Regions from separate parts of the Solibacillus sp. FSL K6-1126 genome, predicted to be linked through region 4. Evidence: riboswitches for the same ligand, from Rfam matches in the RefSeq annotation. Region 4 holds a riboswitch; each other region holds the start of a gene.

Region 1 (4,217 bases), 1.2 Mb from region 4:
CTATCCGACATTTGATGTTGTCATTATTGACGAAGTTTCGAAAGCAACACCACCTGAACTGTTACTGCCGATGTTAAAAGGTGCCAAAATCATTTTAGTTGGGGATCATCACCAGCTGCCGCCACTTGTCGGGGATGCGACGTTTGAAGAGACATTGGAGCAAGTTGTGAAGGAAAGTACAACATTTGAAGAAAAACGGGAGCTTGAAAAGTTACTGGAAGAATCATTGTTCGAGCGTCTTTATAACAATCTGCCGTCACAAAACAAAACAATGCTCGCACTTCAATATCGTATGCATAAAAATATTATGTCAACTATCACACCGTTTTACGAAAATGAATCCGAACAGCTGCAATGCGGGTTAGAGGATTCAGATGCTGTACGTGACCATTTCCTTGAAACATCCAAAATTACGCGGAAACACCATTTACTATGGCTCGATATTCCGAACAAAAAGCCGTATTTTGAAGAGCGTATGAAGGAAGGTTCGAGTCTATTCAATTTGGCTGAGCTGGATCAAATTAAACAGCAGCTGCTTGAATTGAATGCAGCGACAGAACAAGCGAAAGCACAAGGATTGATTCCGCAGGACGCATTAAAATCGGTTGGCGTTATTTCTTTCTACGCTGAGCAAGTAAAACGCATCAACCGTTTGATTGAACAGGAAATCAGTGTACCGCATTTACACATCCGTACAGGATCAGTCGATAAATTCCAAGGGATGGAGATGGATGTGATTATCGTCAGCATGGTGCGGAACCATGACAATGAGCGCGGAGAAATCGGGTTTGCGAAAGATTACCGCCGCCTTAATGTTGCATTATCCCGCGCAAGGGAACTGCTGATCATGATCGGCAGTACTGAAATGTTCACAAAGCGGCCTAAAAGCGCGAAAACACGGGATATGTATGCCCATGTATTAACGACAGTAAAAGAGCAAGACGGCTATTATGCTGTGTAGAAACAGGGGGATTGAATGGATTTACAAATTACAGTTTTACAGCTGCAGAAAGAACTCATCCAAAACCCGTCCATTGAAATAAAAAAGCAAATGCAATATGCCATTCCGATTCACACATTGGAAGTAAAATATCATCCGGTGATGCGCAATGCGATGGATATTTTAATGAAGATGATGCTCATTTCTTTTGAGAAGGCAAAGCTGAAAAATGTTGAGTTATTAGCCGAAATTTTGTTAGTGGAACCGTTATTTATTCATGATTTGACGAATAAAATGTTACGACTGGGTATGATTGTGAAGGAACAGGAATTTGCACTTACCGCTAAGGGTAAGGCACAGCTGGAATCGGGCATTTTTGAAGAGGAGCTTGAAGAAACAAGTTATTTTATTCAATACAGCCCGATCCATGAGCAGCCACTGGATGGTGATCTGGAGGAATTTGCGGATTTGGAGGAGTTTCCGGAGCCTTTCCCGACAATCGAAACGGAAGAAATCGAAGCAATTGAAGAAGCGGTGCTGATTGAATTCATTCAGCAGCAACTATCCGAACAACCGGTTGCGGAAGATGAAGTACCGCATTATATTACAAGTGTTGTTTCGACGGAATCGATCCAGATTAATGATATACCGGTCCTATGTTTTTTGCTTTTCGATCAAAAGGAAAACAGACATTTTGTGCGGGTATACAATACATTGACATGTGTATGGGATGAACAGCTGGAGACAATGTTATTCAATATAGAAAAAGAGCAGCTTTAGTAAGTGTGAAATAATATTTTTAGAATTATTGCAAAATTATAAAGTACATGATACACTAATGACAATTTAATAGTCTTATCAAGAGAAGCGGAGGGACTTGGCCTTATGATGCTTCAGCAACCTCTAGTTCAACTAGAAAGGTGCTACTTCCAGCAAGGTGTCAACCTTGGCAGATAAGAACGGGTAAAAAGGCCCCTCTCATTTCTGTTTTTGCTGGAATGAGAGGGGCTTTTTATATTGTTCTGAAACAGTTTGTTTCAAACGTAAAACAATGCATTGCCTGAAAACCACAAGATTATTAAAAGATTGTTGAAAAAGTTTATGAGGGGGAAAGTGGAATGCCGATTAATATCCCGAAACATTTACCGGCGGGAGAGCTGCTTAGAAAAGAGAAGATTTTCGTTATGGAGGAAGACCGTGCGAAAACGCAACAAATTCGACCGTTAAATATTTTAGTGTTTAATTTAATGCCTGAAAAAGAAAAAACCGAGCTGCAATTGCTGCGTTTACTCGGGAATACACCGTTACAGGTAGATGTGACATTTTTAAACACGGCTACATACGAATCAAAAAATGTTTCCAAATCACATTTAGATACATTTTACCGAACATTCGACCAAGTAAAGCACCGTCGTTTTGATGGACTGATCATTACCGGTGCGCCAGTAGAGAAAATGGATTTTGAAGAGGTAGGCTACTGGAATGAAATCACGCATGTTATGGATTGGGCAAATGAACATGTCACTTCGATCATGTATATATGTTGGGGCGCCCAAGCTGCCCTGTACCATCATTTTGGTATTGGAAAGTTCGAATTGCCGAAAAAATGCTCCGGTGTCTATTCCCATGTGATTACGGATTTAACAGTAGATTTAGTGCGGGGCTTCAGCGATGAGTATGTGGCACCGCATTCACGTCATACGTCGGTTTCGATTGATGAAGTGCGGGCACATCCTGACTTGCGTCTTCTAAGCTATTCGGATGACGCAGGGGTGTTTATTGTTCAATCGAAAAACAATAAACATATTATGATTACCGGGCATCTGGAATATGATGCAACGACACTATCCGATGAGTACTTCCGCGATAGAGAAAAGGACCCGGACAATACGGAAATGCCGGTCAACTATTTCCCGAATAACGACCCGCTACAAAGACCGAAAAATGTTTGGCGTGCCCATTCGCATCTGTTGTTCTACAACTGGCTGAACTATTACGTATACCAAGAAACACCGTATGAATGGCATTACGTCGATGAAAATATTGAATATCATATTTAATTTGTGTAAATGAAATGAACCAGCAGGAGGTGGACTCCGGCTGGTTCGATTTTATTTTATTGCAACCCAGGCACGTTCGCGTTCTATCTGCAAACTGATTTCCCGCCCGAAGAAATCGCTTAATAATTCGTCCGTTAAAACAACTTCCCGTGCACTTGCTTCCACATTTTTTCCGTCTTTCATCAGAAGCACATGGCTAAAACAAGGGAGAATTTCTTCTACATGGTGTGTAACATAAATGAGGGTAGGGGCGTTTTCCGCTTCTGCAATCTGTTCAATCGTTTGCAGCAAGTTTTCCCGTTCAATCAGGTCCAGGCCCCCGCACGGCTCATCCAGTATTAAAATTTCTGGATCTGCCATAATGGCCCTGGCGATTTGAACACGCTGCCGTTCACCTTGTGACAAATGCTCAAATGATTTATTCGCTAAATGATCACAGTGAAAATGTTTCATAATAGAAACGGCATGATCAATTTCTTCTTCCGTCACATCGTTAAATAGACGAAGGGCACCGAACTTCCCGCTGAGCACGATTTCAATCGCATTATCCTGCCAATTGAAGTTATCGATCATCGCATTGCTCACCCAGCCGATCCGCGTTCGAAGCTTCGGTATATACGTCTTGCCGTAGATTTCACCGAGCACCTGGACTTTTCCTTCATTTGGCCAAATATAGCCGTTAATTACTTTTAGTAAGGTTGTTTTACCGGATCCGTTTAACCCTAAAATCGCCCAATGCTGTCCTTTTTGTACATGCCAGCTTAAATCATTTAAAATCTTTTTATCATTGCGATATAAATGGATATTTTCAATATGTATCATTTAAAAACACCTCCACTTTCTACTATGCACTCTTTTCCAATTGAACGGAAGTATTTTTTGAAAATTGTAACAATTCGAGCGAAAAAAAGAAAGCAAACGCATAATGCTTGCTCTCCTCATTATTTATATAACAACACTTTCGACACCTGCTGCGCGGTGGAACAGCTTTCCGTTCCATTTGAGCGCCCATTGTACGACAGGCCCTAAGCCGAACGCCATAAATACAGTACCGATTCCAACAGGTCCGCCCAATACAAAACCTAATACAGCAACCGTTACTTCCATTGTAGTACGTGCGCGGTTGACACTCCAGCCGAGGCGATGCACCAACAGCAGCATTAACGTATCACGAGGCCCTACACCGAGATTTGCAACCATATACATCCCGCAGCCAA
Region 2 (4,217 bases), 2.7 Mb from region 4:
CGGTGAAGCGACGTACTATACCGGAAATCTGGAAGAGTCTTATATGGATTCCCAAGGGGCTCTTGAAATTATCGAGAAAAAGTTCATCGAAAAAGAATGGGAAGGTGAAATGCCGATCCTTTACAACTTCTACGGTGAAGCGAGTTGGCTGTCAGCTGTACTCGATGCGAACGGATTCCTGCAAAATTACTTTATCGTGTCAGCAGCAAATCCTGAAATTTCGGCGTATGGTACAACACCAAATGAAGCGTTAAGACTTTATAAAACAGCGCTAAGTCGTGGCGGAAGTACGGTAGACGGTACTTCAAATGCTGAAGAAGCAAAGGCGACGGTAAAAGTTGTGCGTGTTTATAAAGAGCGTGTAGGTGATTTCACGATCGTATCATTCCTGGCAAATACAGGTGAAAACTTCATTGTTTCTACAGAAGTTGCACCGTTTGCAATTTACTTACAAGAAGGCGATCAGGCGACCATTACGTATGCGAAAACAGGGGAAGATTTCCAGCCTGTGAAAGCATTGCAAATTGAAGGATTGAAATAAATAAAGCAATTTGGGCAGAAGTAGAAGTACCGCTGGATAAGAAGAAAACCCTTATTAAGAAACGGATACTTTGTAAAATTGATTGGAATGTAGGGCGACTCCGGCGGGAACAGCACGACGCCTGAGACTACAGGCTCAGGCCGTGCCCGCGGAAAGCGTCCCGGAATGGAAATCAATTTTTAACGCTCAGCAAAAAATGCTATTTTTCTCATAGAGAAAAATAGCATTTTTGGTTTATAAGCCTACTTCCAAGTGAAACCTTGTGAAGCGAGAAACTCTTTCATATGTGGACGATTTTGTTCTACTAAGTAATCAGCCATTTGCTTCGTCCATGTTGCCGTCTTTTGATTTGAAGATCGGCTGCTGTAATAGTCTTCCATAATGCCATCATACTCATCTAGAAGCGTATCGTATTGATCAAGATCATAGCCATTTTCATGCAATACCGCAGCTACTGGTAAACGTGGTTTTGTTTCATTGCGTTTTGTCGGTGTACCAATCGTCATCGCAAATAGCGGGAAAACATATTCCGGTAAATTGAACAGCTCGCTAATTTCCTTAGGATTTGTACGGGCACCGCCAATATAGCAAATGCCATAACCCATTGATTCTGCTGCAATAACAAAGTTTTGCGCAAATAATGCAACATCTGCTACACCTACAAGCACGTTTTCAGCCGTGTCAGCAGAAATATCGACTCCGTGCTTTTGACCAGCTACCTGCAAACGTTTGAAATCTACGCAAAATAAGAAAGAGGCACCAGCTGTTTTGAATTGGAATTCGTTTTTAGACAGTTCACCCAGTTTAGTTTTCTTTTCTTCATCCGTTACCCAGATAACACTGTATGCCTGCACAAAATGCGAGCTTGCCGCCATTTGTGCTGTTTCGATTAAATCGATGACAGTTTCTTTTGAAATTTCCTCACCTGTATATTTGCGAACAGATGTGTGACTGCGTAATAATTCTTTTGTATTCACGTGAACATCTCCCTTTTATGTAATAAAAATCTTAATGGTATATCCTTCAAGCTTATTTTAGTCAATATTTTAGTTGAAGTCGATTATAAGCGTCTATTCAATTCATAGGGAGGAAATTTTTGCATATCGTTAAATACAGATAAGAGTAATCAGAATAGAAATCTGAAAATTTTAATTTTTTTGTGTTGACATATCGGATTAGTATGTTTTATACTGAGACTCAACGATGGAACACAAATCACATAACTCTTATCAAGAGCGGCGGAGGGAATAGGCCCTGAGATGCCCGGCAACCAGTAAGTGATGAACTGACTAAGGTGCTAAATCCTACAAAATGGACAATCATTTTGAAAGATAAGAGGAGGCAAACTTGCTCATGCGCAACCCTCTTCTTAACTGAAGAGGGTTTTTTTCATTTAAAAAATCCTCCTCAAAAACACCGATTTCACCATCGATTAAATTTTTGGGGGTATTAAAATGACAAATTTAAGACCAGAAACATTATTATTACACGGGGGTCAAAAGCCAGACCCGGAAACAGGAGCAATTGCAGTTCCGGTTTACCGTACAACGGCCTATGCATTTAATGACACAGCTCATGCGCAACGTCTATTTGCATTACAGGAAACAGGCAATATTTATTCAAGAATTATGAACCCGACAGTCGGGGCATTTGAGGAACGGGTTGCTTTATTAGAAGGGGGCACAGCTGCAGTAGGGCTTTCATCTGGCGCAGCAGCAGTAGCATTTTCTATTTTAAACGTAGCCGGTGCAGGGGATGAAATTGTAGCGGCAGGTTCACTTTACGGTGGGACATATAATTTATTCGCGACAACATTGCCTCGCTACGGCATTACAGTAAAATTCGTAGATGAATCAAATCCTGAGAATTTCCAAGCGGCAATCACTGATAAAACGAAGGCAATCTTCGCAGAAATTATCGGAAATCCAAGCTTGAAAGTACTGGATATTGAAGCGGTAGCAAACATCGCTCATGACAATGGTCTTCCTTTATTAATCGACAGCACATTTGCTTCCCCATATGGAAGTAATCCGATTGAATTCGGCGCGGATGTTGTCATTCATTCTGCAACAAAATGGATTGGCGGTCATGGAACGACGATCGGCGGGATTGTCGTTGATGCCGGTAAATTCGACTGGACACAAGGAAGACATCCAGGGTTTACAGAACCCGATACTTCATACCACGGTCTAAGATACGGAATTGACACAGCAGGCGCTGCATTTGCGACAAAGCTTCGTGTTCAACTATTGCGTGATTTTGGTCCAACATTATCTGCTGACGCGGCATTTAATTTCCTGCAAGGACTTGAAACGCTTCATTTGCGTATTGTCCGACACAATGAAAATACACAGAAAGTTGCAGAGTATTTAAGAAACCACCCATTTGTGGAGTACGTGAATTACAACGGCTTTGAAGATTTTGCGACACATGATTTAGCGAAAAAGTATTTGAAAAACGGCTTCGGATCAATCATTACGTTCGGAATTAAAGGCGGACGTGAAGCTGGCCGCCAAGTAATCGATAACGTGGAATTGTTCTCACATGTAGCGAACGTTGGCGATGCCCGTTCATTAATTATTCATCCTGCGAGCACAACACACCAACAGTTATCTGCGGAAGAATTAAAAACTGCCGGCGTATCGGAAGAGCTCATTCGCTTATCGATCGGGTTAGAAGCAGCGGAAGATATTATCGCGGATTTAGAGCAGGCATTAGCGAAAGTTGCAGCGGAAATTGGAGTAGAAACAAACGCATAATGCTTTAAAAAAGGCTTAGCTTTTCCCATTCGAAAAGCTAAGCAATTTTTAGAAAATTAATCCCTACTATTTTTATAAGTTTTATTGACAAATTAAATACCTAGTAATACAATTGGGATAATTATATTACCAACCGGAAAAATTTAAAGTGATGTTGCAGCATCATTGGAAGAAAAGGAGTTGTTCAACATGGGGAAAGTATACAGTGCACAAAACGTTGCAGCCTATATTATTTATGAACTAAATGACGTAAAGGAATTTGTGAACGCTTGTGCGATCCAGCAAATTTTGGCGGATGTGAATACAATGTGGCAGCATGTTTTCGGACACAGTGCTTTCTCAGAACAAGCTCACGATCTTGCCACAGCGGGTTATGTTATAAAAGAAGTTGCCGAGGAATACAAAATTCATGGTACAGCCCATATTTTATCGCCAGCTAGAGAGTGGTTCTTAAAATATGGGGAATTTCAGTTAGTAGAGCGCCCATACGCGGTCCCTGACTTCTCGGCAAAAGAGGAAATCGTCATGACCAAGATTTTAACTGCCTATCGTTTACGGGCATATAATGATATAAACGTGGCAGTATAAAATAATTCCGGAACACTAGCGAGCCCCCTTGCTAGTGTTTTTTTATTTGGTGATTTTTTTACACGGTGTATATGGTTTATTAGAAGTATGAAAACGATTATTAGAAGAAATTTTGGGGATATTAGAAGAAATGTCGATGTTATTAGAATTTGGGTGAATTTGAAGGTTGGGTACGCTTATTTTCCGGGCAGGAAATGGTTGTTGAAACCGGTGTTTGCGATTTATTAGAACAATGATGAGCGATATTAGAAGAAGTGTGAGCGATATTCGCAAATTGAGTGTGGATATTAGCAGATTGCGACCCCATTTTAGAACATTAACCGGTTATA
Region 3 (4,217 bases), 670 kb from region 4:
GAGGGAGGGTGGCTTTTCTTATGAGGTTCTGAAAATTGTAATACCCAGCTGACCATATTTCGTATGAAAAAGTTTATACTATAAGAAGAGAAGCGAACGAAATAGGAGAGAATGGATATGAAAACAGTAGTAGTTGTAGGTGGAGGAATTACCGGGCTATGTACGATGCATTATCTGAAAAATAAAATGCATGAGCAAAACGTGGAAGCACGGTTAATACTGATTGAAAAGAACGCATATTTAGGCGGAAAAATTCATTCCGAATACGATAAAGGTTTTATTATGGAAACAGGGGCTGATTCAATTGTAGCACGCCATTCAGGGGTATTGGAGCTTGTTAAGGAGCTTAATTTTGAATCAGAGCTTGTCTATAACGAAACAGGTATTTCCTACATTCATACGAATAGCGAGCTGTATGCTATTCCGGCAGGTTCGACATTCGGTATTCCGATGAGTGTAGAATCGCTCATGTCGAGTACGTTAATTTCAGAAGAAGGAAAGAAGAGGGCCCTTCAAGATTTAGAAATCCCGAATACTAAATTTACTAAAGAAAGCTCTATCGGTACGTTTTTAGAATATTTTTTAGGTGAAGAAATTGTTCGAAAGCAAATTGCCCCAGTATTGGCAGGAGTTTATTCAGGCGATTTATATCAATTAAGCCTGGCATCTACATTGCCGTATTTAGTGGATTATAAAAACAACTACGGATCGATTATTAAAGGCTTCGAGGCACATCGCGAGCAATTCGAAAAAGCTGCGAATAAGAAGTTTATTTCTTTCCGTCCGGGTTTATCAGCATTAATCAATCGTATAGAAGAACAGCTGCCGGAAGTTGAATTCATGAGAAAGACAGTAACAAAGCAAATTCTAAAAAAAGGTGAGCAATATGAAGTCGTGCTGGAAGATGAAATAATATTGGCAGATATTGTTGTACTGGCCGTTCCAAATGAGACGGTACGTCATGTAATACAGGATGATTCATTAGAGGAACAGCTGAAAAAGTTCACGACGGCATCTACTTTAACGATGTATGTTGGCTTTGATGTACCGGACGATATATTACCGGCTGATGGTACCGGCTTTATCGTTTCGCATAATAGTGATTTAGTTTGTAATGCATCGACATGGACGAGCCGTAAATGGAAGCATACGTCAGCAGAAGGCAATTTACTCGTTCGCTTGTTTTATAAAGATATTAATCCGCGCTATGAAGAGTTGGCAGCCATGTCAGATGAAGAACTGACAAAAGTTGCATTGGAAGACATTCGTCTCAGCTTAGGTGTTGAAGCGGATCCAACTGTCATTAATGTAACAAAGTGGATTGACCAAATGCCGCGCTATGATTTGGCGCATAATGAAGCCTTATCAAAAGTTATACAGCAACTGGCAACGGATTACCCGAATGTTCTATTAGCGGGATGTGCCTATTTCGGAGTAGGAATCGGTGCTTGTATTCAAAACGGCAAAAAAACAGCTGAACACATTATTAGTCGAATTATGTAAAGAAATACTTCATTCAGCTAAAGGGTATTGACGGACGTATTAGATAACGTTATGATTCATTTAAATATTTCAAAAATTCATATTATTTCTTATCAAGAGAAGTCGAGGGACTGGCCCGATGAAACTTCAGCAACCAACATTAAGTCAGGTGCTAAATCCAGTGGCGAATGCCAGAAGATGAGAAGGGATTAAGTCGATAACTACTATGCCTTCTTTTCTTTAATGAAAGAAGGCTTTTTTGTATCGTTAAAATACTGAAAATACTGTAAATGATGGAGTGAAGGCAATGGGTTTACTTGAAGAATTACAAACACGGGTTTTAACAGCCGACGGAGCAATCGGGACACTTCTTTATTCATATGGGTTGGATTATTGCCATGAAGAAATGAATATTGCCCGTCCTGATATTATAGAGAAAATTCATAGTGAATATATTGCGGCAGGTGCAGATATTATTCAGACCAATACATATGGAGCTAACCGTATTAAGCTTGCACGTTATGGCTATGAAAGTCGTGTGAAGGAGTTTAATGAAGCAGCGTTAAAGATCGCAAAGCGGGCAGCTTCCCTGGATGGGCAATATGTTCTGGCAACAATCGGTGGTATTCGGGGAATTCGTAAAAGTGATGCAACATTAGATGAAATTTTAGCTGCGTTCCAAGAACAGGCGGAAGTATTACTAGCAGGTGAACCGGATGGATTTTTATTGGAAACGTATTACGATTTTGAAGAATTATCGCATTGTGTCCATCTATTACGTTCGATGACCGATTTGCCGATCATTGCTCAAGTGACGATGCAGGAACCGGGTGTCCTTCAAAATTTAATGACGTTAAATGAAGCGTTTCAAGACTTGGAAAGGTTAGGTGCAGATATTGTTGGGAGTAACTGCCGATTAGGTCCTTTCCATACAATTCAGGCATTTGAAGGGGTTAATTTACCGAATAAAGCTTTTTTATCAGCTTATCCGAATGCATCATTATTGGACATTGAAGATGGTCGAGTAGTTTATGAGTCGGAAACCGATTATTTCGCACGTGCAGCAGTTGAACTCGTAAACCAAGGTGTCCGTTTAATTGGCGGATGCTGCGGGACGACACCGAAGCATATTGCAGCCGTAAAAAAACGTTTGGCGAATATGCAGCCAATTGAAACAAAAGAAGAAAAACCCGGCCATACACAATTTGTCCGAATTCCGGAGCCACGTAAACAGGAGCCGCTCCACGAAAAAGCAAAACGTGAACGTTCAGTTATAGTGGAACTGGATACGCCACGTCATCTGGAAATTGACGGATTTGTAGAAGGGGCAAAACAGTTATCTAAAGCAGGAGCCGATGTCATTATGATGGCTGATAACTCACTTGCTTCACCGCGCATCAGTAATATCGCGATGGCTGCGATTTTAAAAGAGCAAGGAATTCGTTCATTGCCGCATTTGACATGCCGTGACCGAAATTTAATTGGGCTTCAGTCACATTTAATGGGACTTGATGCACTGGAACTTCATGATATTCTTGTCGTGACAGGGGACCCGACAAAAGTAGGGGATTTCCCGGGGGCGACGAGCGTATATGATGTTTCATCAATGGAACTGATTTCTCTAATTAAGCAGTTAAATAAAGGTGGTTCTTTTACTGGGAAATCGCTGCGTAAACAGGCAAATTTCTCGGTAGCCGCTGCCTTTAATCCGAATGTTCGTGTACTGGACCGTGCTGTAGCCCGTTTAGAAAAGAAAATCGAGCATGGAGCAGATTACTTTATTTCACAGCCGGTTTATACGAAAGAAAAGATTATCGAAATCTATGAGGCGACGAAGCATTTGGAAACACCGATTTATATCGGGATTATGCCACTAACATCTTCACGCAGCGCGGAATTTTTACATCATGAAGTACCGGGCATTAAACTGTCCGATGAAGTACTTGCGCGCATGGCTGCCTGTGGGGATGACAAGGAAGCATCGACAGCAGAAGGAATCGCGATTGCTAAAGAGCTGCTCGATACAGCATGTGAATACTTTAACGGTATTTATTTAATTACACCGTTTTTACGCTATGATATGACGCTGGAATTAATGGACTATGTAAAACAATATGATGTGGAAAGTAAAGGAGTTCAGTCGAATGTATAATCACCCGATTCATGAGCAATTACAAAAAAGAATACTTATCATCGATGGTGCCATGGGGACGATGCTTCAGGCAGAAAACCTAACATATGAAGATTTTGGCGGAGAAGACTTAGACGGTTGTAATGAAAACCTGGTACTGACAAGACCTGATGTATTGAGTAAAATTCATCGTGCCTATTTAGCTGCAGGCGCTGATATTATTTGTACCAATACGTTTGGTGGAACACCACTCGTGTTGGATGAATATGACTTAGGTGACAAGGCAGTTGAAATTAATAAGCGGGCGGTTGAAATTGCACTAGAGGCTGCAAAAGAGTTTTCGACACCAGAATGGCCGCGCTTTGTCGCAGGTGCAATCGGGCCAACGACTAAAACATTGTCGGTAACAGGCGGTATAACATTTGAAGAGCTGGAAGAAAACTTTTATATCCAGGCAAAAGCACTAATTGAAGCGGGAGCGGATTTGCTCTTAATGGAAACTTCCCAGGATATGCTTAATGTTAAAGCAGGAACGATTGCCATTCACCGTGCATTTGAGGAACTTGGCAAAGAGCTGCCTGTCATGATTTCAGGAACAATTGAG
Region 4 (4,217 bases):
TAAACCACCCGCACCAATGATGCCGGCCATTGCTGTATACCCTACTAAAGCGACAGCTGTAACAGTAATACCTGAAATTAATGCCGGTAAGCTTTCCGGAATCAGCACTTTCCAAATAATCGTAGAAGTTTTCGCTCCCATTGAGCGAGCCGCTTCTATAACACCTTTATCAATCTCTCTTAATGCAATTAACACCATGCGCGCATAAAACGGTGCTGCACCGATAATAAGCGCAGGTAATGCTGCATTGGCACCACGGATGGTTCCAAGTAAAAACTTCGTAAATGGAATTAATAAAATGATCAAGACGATAAATGGAATCGAGCGGAAAATATTCACAAGTGACCCTGTCAAAAAGTGTACAATTTTATTTGCCCATAATTGGTTGTCGCTCGTTAAAAATAAGACAATACCAATTAGAAGTCCTAGTATAAATGTGATGACTGTCGCAACAGCCGTCATATAAATTGTTTCATATGTTGCTTCGAGCATTTTACCCCAATCTACGTTTGGAAATAATTGATTAAACATGCTCAATCACCTCCGCCTGAATTTCTTGCTTCGCTAAAAAGCTTAATGCTTCCGCGACTGCTTTTGGCTCGCCATCGATATGAATAAACAATGTACCAAACGAACCGCCCGTTGTATTTGAGATTTTGCCATGCACTATATTAACAACTACGTCAAATTGCTTAATCATTTGTGAGATGACAGGCTGTTCTGTCGTTGCCGCTGCAAATGTTAATTTAGCGATTTTGCCTTCTGGATAATTGGCTAAAATCTGTTCCAGTGATGCTTGCGTTTCCTGTGTTTCACCAGAAGCTTGCGACACGAAGTTTTTCGTAATCGGTGCTTGCGGATGTTGGAACACTTGTAATACATCTCCCTGTTCCACTACTTTTCCGGCTTCCATAACAGCTACTCTGTTACAGATTTTACGGATAACATGCATTTCATGTGTAATGAGTACAATTGTAAGTCCGATGTTTTTATTAATATCAAGCAGCAATTCCAAAATTGAATCCGTTGTTTCAGGATCAAGTGCTGAAGTCGCTTCATCACATAAAAGCACTTCCGGATTATTTGCCAACGCACGGGCAATGCCAACACGCTGCTTTTGACCGCCTGAAAGTTGAGAAGGATACGCTTTCCCTCTTCCTTTTAAACCAACAAGTTCAATTAACTCTTCTACTCGTTTTTCACGATCAGCTTTTGAAACACCTGCTATTTCAAGTGGAAATGCGATGTTTTCTTCAACGGTACGTGACCAAAGTAAATTGAAGTGCTGGAAAATCATACTTATTTTTTGACGTGCTTCTCGTAATTTAGCCCCGGAAGCTTTTGCAATATCCTGACCACCTACAATGACAGAACCTGTCGTTGGCTTTTCCAAACCGTTCAATAGGCGAATCATTGTACTTTTACCGGCACCACTGTAGCCGATAATACCGTATATTTCTCCTTTGTTGATCGATAGGCTTACATTATCAACTGCCGTAAGCTTACCATTTTTCGTGTTATACACTTTTGTAATATTTTGTATATCAATCATCGGTTGTACTCCTTCTAAATTGAAATAACCTTCCTGCTATTTCAAAATCATGTTCTTTTTTCATCCAAAACATCCGCTGAATGAAAAAAACCTTTCTACCAAGACAAGTAGAAAGGTTTCACATACATTTATACGGTAAACCGTTCTCTCATCTTTCAAAGTTTACACTTTGTGTGAATTGGCACCTTTGCGTAATCGCTGGTTGCCGGGCTTCATAGGGCACTTCCCTCCACCTCTCTTTATAAGAGCAACGTTATTAAGTTTTATTATTATGAATGTTACTTTATCACGACAAAGTGACTACGTCAATTACTTTTTTAATATTTCATACAAAAACGGTACGGATTTAAATGCATAAATTTTATTCGTTAGTTCTCCGTTGTCTGAAACGATTAAACAAGGTACACTTTCAATTTTCAGTTCATAAGGTAAATCCCCTAAATAATTGATATTTGCCATACCAAGCGGGAGATCTGGTAGTAATTTCTCAATTACTTCCAACATTTTTTCCGATACTTCACATGTGCCGCACATAGGCGTATATAGGAAAAATGCTGTCTGATCATATTGTTGTACGTTTTGTTCCCATTGCTGTTGCGTCCATTGTTCCATTATACTGTCATCCTTCTTTTACTAAAAATTTTGCTCGTAGTAAAATATCCCTTAAGATTTTAGTAGGTGTTTTTTCTACTTCAATATATTCGTGAGGTATGATTAGCTGTTGTGCTTCAGGATATGCACGGTTCATCAGTTTACGTAACTTTTCACCGTTTTTATCTGCATCAAACATAGTGATAATTTCATCTTGCTCATAACCTTCTAATAAATCAATCAAATTGACTTCGCTTATTGTGCCATTTGTACAAATAATTGTCACGTCCTCTGCTAAAATCGGGATTAATCTCAACTTATCGGCACGTCCTTCGACAACAAGGCATTTTCCCATACGTACACGCTTCCTTTCAAAGTCACCTTTATGTATAGAATAACAAAAAAACACTAAAACCTTACTATAGAAGGCTTTAGTGTTTCATATTATTGTTCGATTAATGCAGTGTAAGCATCTGCGTCTAATAATTCTTCAACTTCCGCTTCACTTGTTAACTCAACAGTAACCATCCATGCATTTCCGTATGGAGATTCATTAACGTATTCTGGGTTGTCCAGTAATTCTTCGTTGATTGCAACTACTTTACCAGAAAGTGGTGCATATAGTTCAGAAACTGTTTTTACAGACTCTACACTACCGAATGGCTGATCCTTTGAAATCTCATCGCCTACTTCAGGTAATTCTACGAATACGATATCACCTAATTCAGATTGTGCGAAATCCGTAATACCGATTGTTGCCTTACCGTCTTCTATTTTTACCCACTCATGCTCTTTTGAATAACGTAATTCTTTTGGTGTGCTCATTCGAAAACCTCCATGTTATATGTAGTACATTCAAGTTCATTTTGCCATATTTCGTTCGGAAATACAATGTGAATAACTGTTTATTTCCAAGTTTCTAAGAAGTCAGACTCCTTAAATCCTAAAGTTAATTTTTTTCCATCTGTTACGATCGGTCGCTTAATTAACATACCATCTGATGCCAATAGCTCTAATTGCTCATCCTCGGACATTGTCGCTAATTTATCTTTAAGACCTAATTCCCGATATTTCATACCGGACGTATTGAAGAATTTCTTTAATGGCACTCCACTTGCTTCATAAATTGCTTTAATCTCCTCTTTAGATGGTGTCTGTTCTACGATATGAATATTTTCATAGTCCACACCTTGCTCATCTAGCCACTTTTGCGCTTTTTTACACGTTGTACATTTTGGATATTGAATGAATTTTACTGTCATGTAAGTACTCCTTTTGCCCTGGATTTTCCTATATTGTAACGGATATAGAAGGACAAATCAAAAATGTGTTCGTATTATTGGCGTTTTTATGAATATGGGTTTTATTAGAAGATTTGTGCCGATATTAGAACATGCTGGTCGTATTTTAGAAGAATGGTTTCGTTTATTTGAAACTTTGGCGGTCATATTAGAAGAAAGGAAACTTATATTAGAACTTCCGAGATATATTAGATCATGTAAAAATATATTAGAACATTTTACATTATATTAGAACAACATAGAAAAATCGGGTGCAGTGTCATGCACCCGACTATAGTATTTTATTAAACTACATACTTTTCTGCTTCAATTAATTTCACTGAAGCTTCACGTTTTTTCGGAATTAAGTTGTAAGGGTTGTTACGCGTTAATTTACGTAAAGCCGATAAAATCATACGTGCATCGTCACCTTCAACTGAAGCGATCAATGTTTCTTTTGCTTCTTTTTCGATTTCTGCGAATGCTTCCTGACAGAAAATTTGAGTGTAAAGGATTTTTTGTGCTGCTTTTTCTTCTCCGTCACGCTCGATTGCTTTTTGTGTACGGATTACTGCAGATTCCATTGCGTATAATTGGTTTGCAATGTTCGCGATGTTCACTAACAGCTCCTGCTCGGCATCCAGTTTTGCACCGTAGCGTTGTGCTGCTGCACCTGCTGCAAGTACTGCGATTTTCTTCGCATTTTTCACTAAATATTTCTCTTGCTCTAAAGCACCTTGGCCAATTTCTTCAGGCATAAGCATTAGTAGCTCGTTTTGCAGTTCTTGTGCTAC

The links. A riboswitch is a leader RNA that binds a small molecule or an ion and turns the genes downstream of it on or off. The one in region 4 is predicted to bind S-adenosylmethionine.
Region 1: linked by a shared signal. The riboswitch ahead of metA (homoserine O-acetyltransferase MetA) and the one ahead of MHH44_RS16050 (methionine ABC transporter ATP-binding protein) in region 4 are both predicted to bind S-adenosylmethionine.
Region 2: linked by a shared signal. The riboswitch ahead of MHH44_RS02340 (O-acetylhomoserine aminocarboxypropyltransferase/cysteine synthase family protein) and the one ahead of MHH44_RS16050 (methionine ABC transporter ATP-binding protein) in region 4 are both predicted to bind S-adenosylmethionine.
Region 3: linked by a shared signal. The riboswitch ahead of MHH44_RS19330 (bifunctional homocysteine S-methyltransferase/methylenetetrahydrofolate reductase) and the one ahead of MHH44_RS16050 (methionine ABC transporter ATP-binding protein) in region 4 are both predicted to bind S-adenosylmethionine.

What each region holds. Positions count from the first base shown of each region.
Region 1 is NZ_JBBOPD010000001.1:2,053,967-2,058,183, forward strand. Features, by position in the region: gene MHH44_RS10060 (AAA domain-containing protein) at 1-961, shown strand, start outside; gene MHH44_RS10065 (nucleoside-diphosphate sugar epimerase) at 977-1,720, shown strand; SAM riboswitch class I at 1,793-1,900, shown strand; gene metA (homoserine O-acetyltransferase MetA) at 2,059-3,000, shown strand; gene MHH44_RS10075 (ABC transporter ATP-binding protein) at 3,052-3,822, opposite strand; gene MHH44_RS10080 (YitT family protein) at 3,946-4,217, opposite strand, start outside.
Region 2 is NZ_JBBOPD010000001.1:479,398-483,614, forward strand. Features, by position in the region: gene MHH44_RS02330 (hypothetical protein) at 1-541, shown strand, start outside; gene nfsA (oxygen-insensitive NADPH nitroreductase) at 784-1,518, opposite strand; SAM riboswitch class I at 1,765-1,879, shown strand; gene MHH44_RS02340 (O-acetylhomoserine aminocarboxypropyltransferase/cysteine synthase family protein) at 1,996-3,300, shown strand; gene MHH44_RS02345 (hypothetical protein) at 3,490-3,888, shown strand.
Region 3 is NZ_JBBOPD010000001.1:3,883,110-3,887,326, reverse strand. Features, by position in the region: gene hemG (protoporphyrinogen oxidase) at 118-1,503, shown strand; SAM riboswitch class I at 1,590-1,687, shown strand; gene MHH44_RS19330 (bifunctional homocysteine S-methyltransferase/methylenetetrahydrofolate reductase) at 1,790-3,634, shown strand; gene metH (methionine synthase) at 3,627-4,217, shown strand, end outside.
Region 4 is NZ_JBBOPD010000001.1:3,208,624-3,212,840, forward strand. Features, by position in the region: gene MHH44_RS16045 (methionine ABC transporter permease) at 1-531, opposite strand, end outside; gene MHH44_RS16050 (methionine ABC transporter ATP-binding protein) at 524-1,552, opposite strand; SAM riboswitch class I at 1,698-1,800, opposite strand; gene MHH44_RS16055 (thioredoxin family protein) at 1,862-2,164, opposite strand; gene MHH44_RS16060 (toprim domain-containing protein) at 2,172-2,498, opposite strand; gene gcvH (glycine cleavage system protein GcvH) at 2,588-2,968, opposite strand; gene MHH44_RS16070 (arsenate reductase family protein) at 3,049-3,405, opposite strand; gene MHH44_RS16075 (acyl-CoA dehydrogenase family protein) at 3,729-4,217, opposite strand, start outside.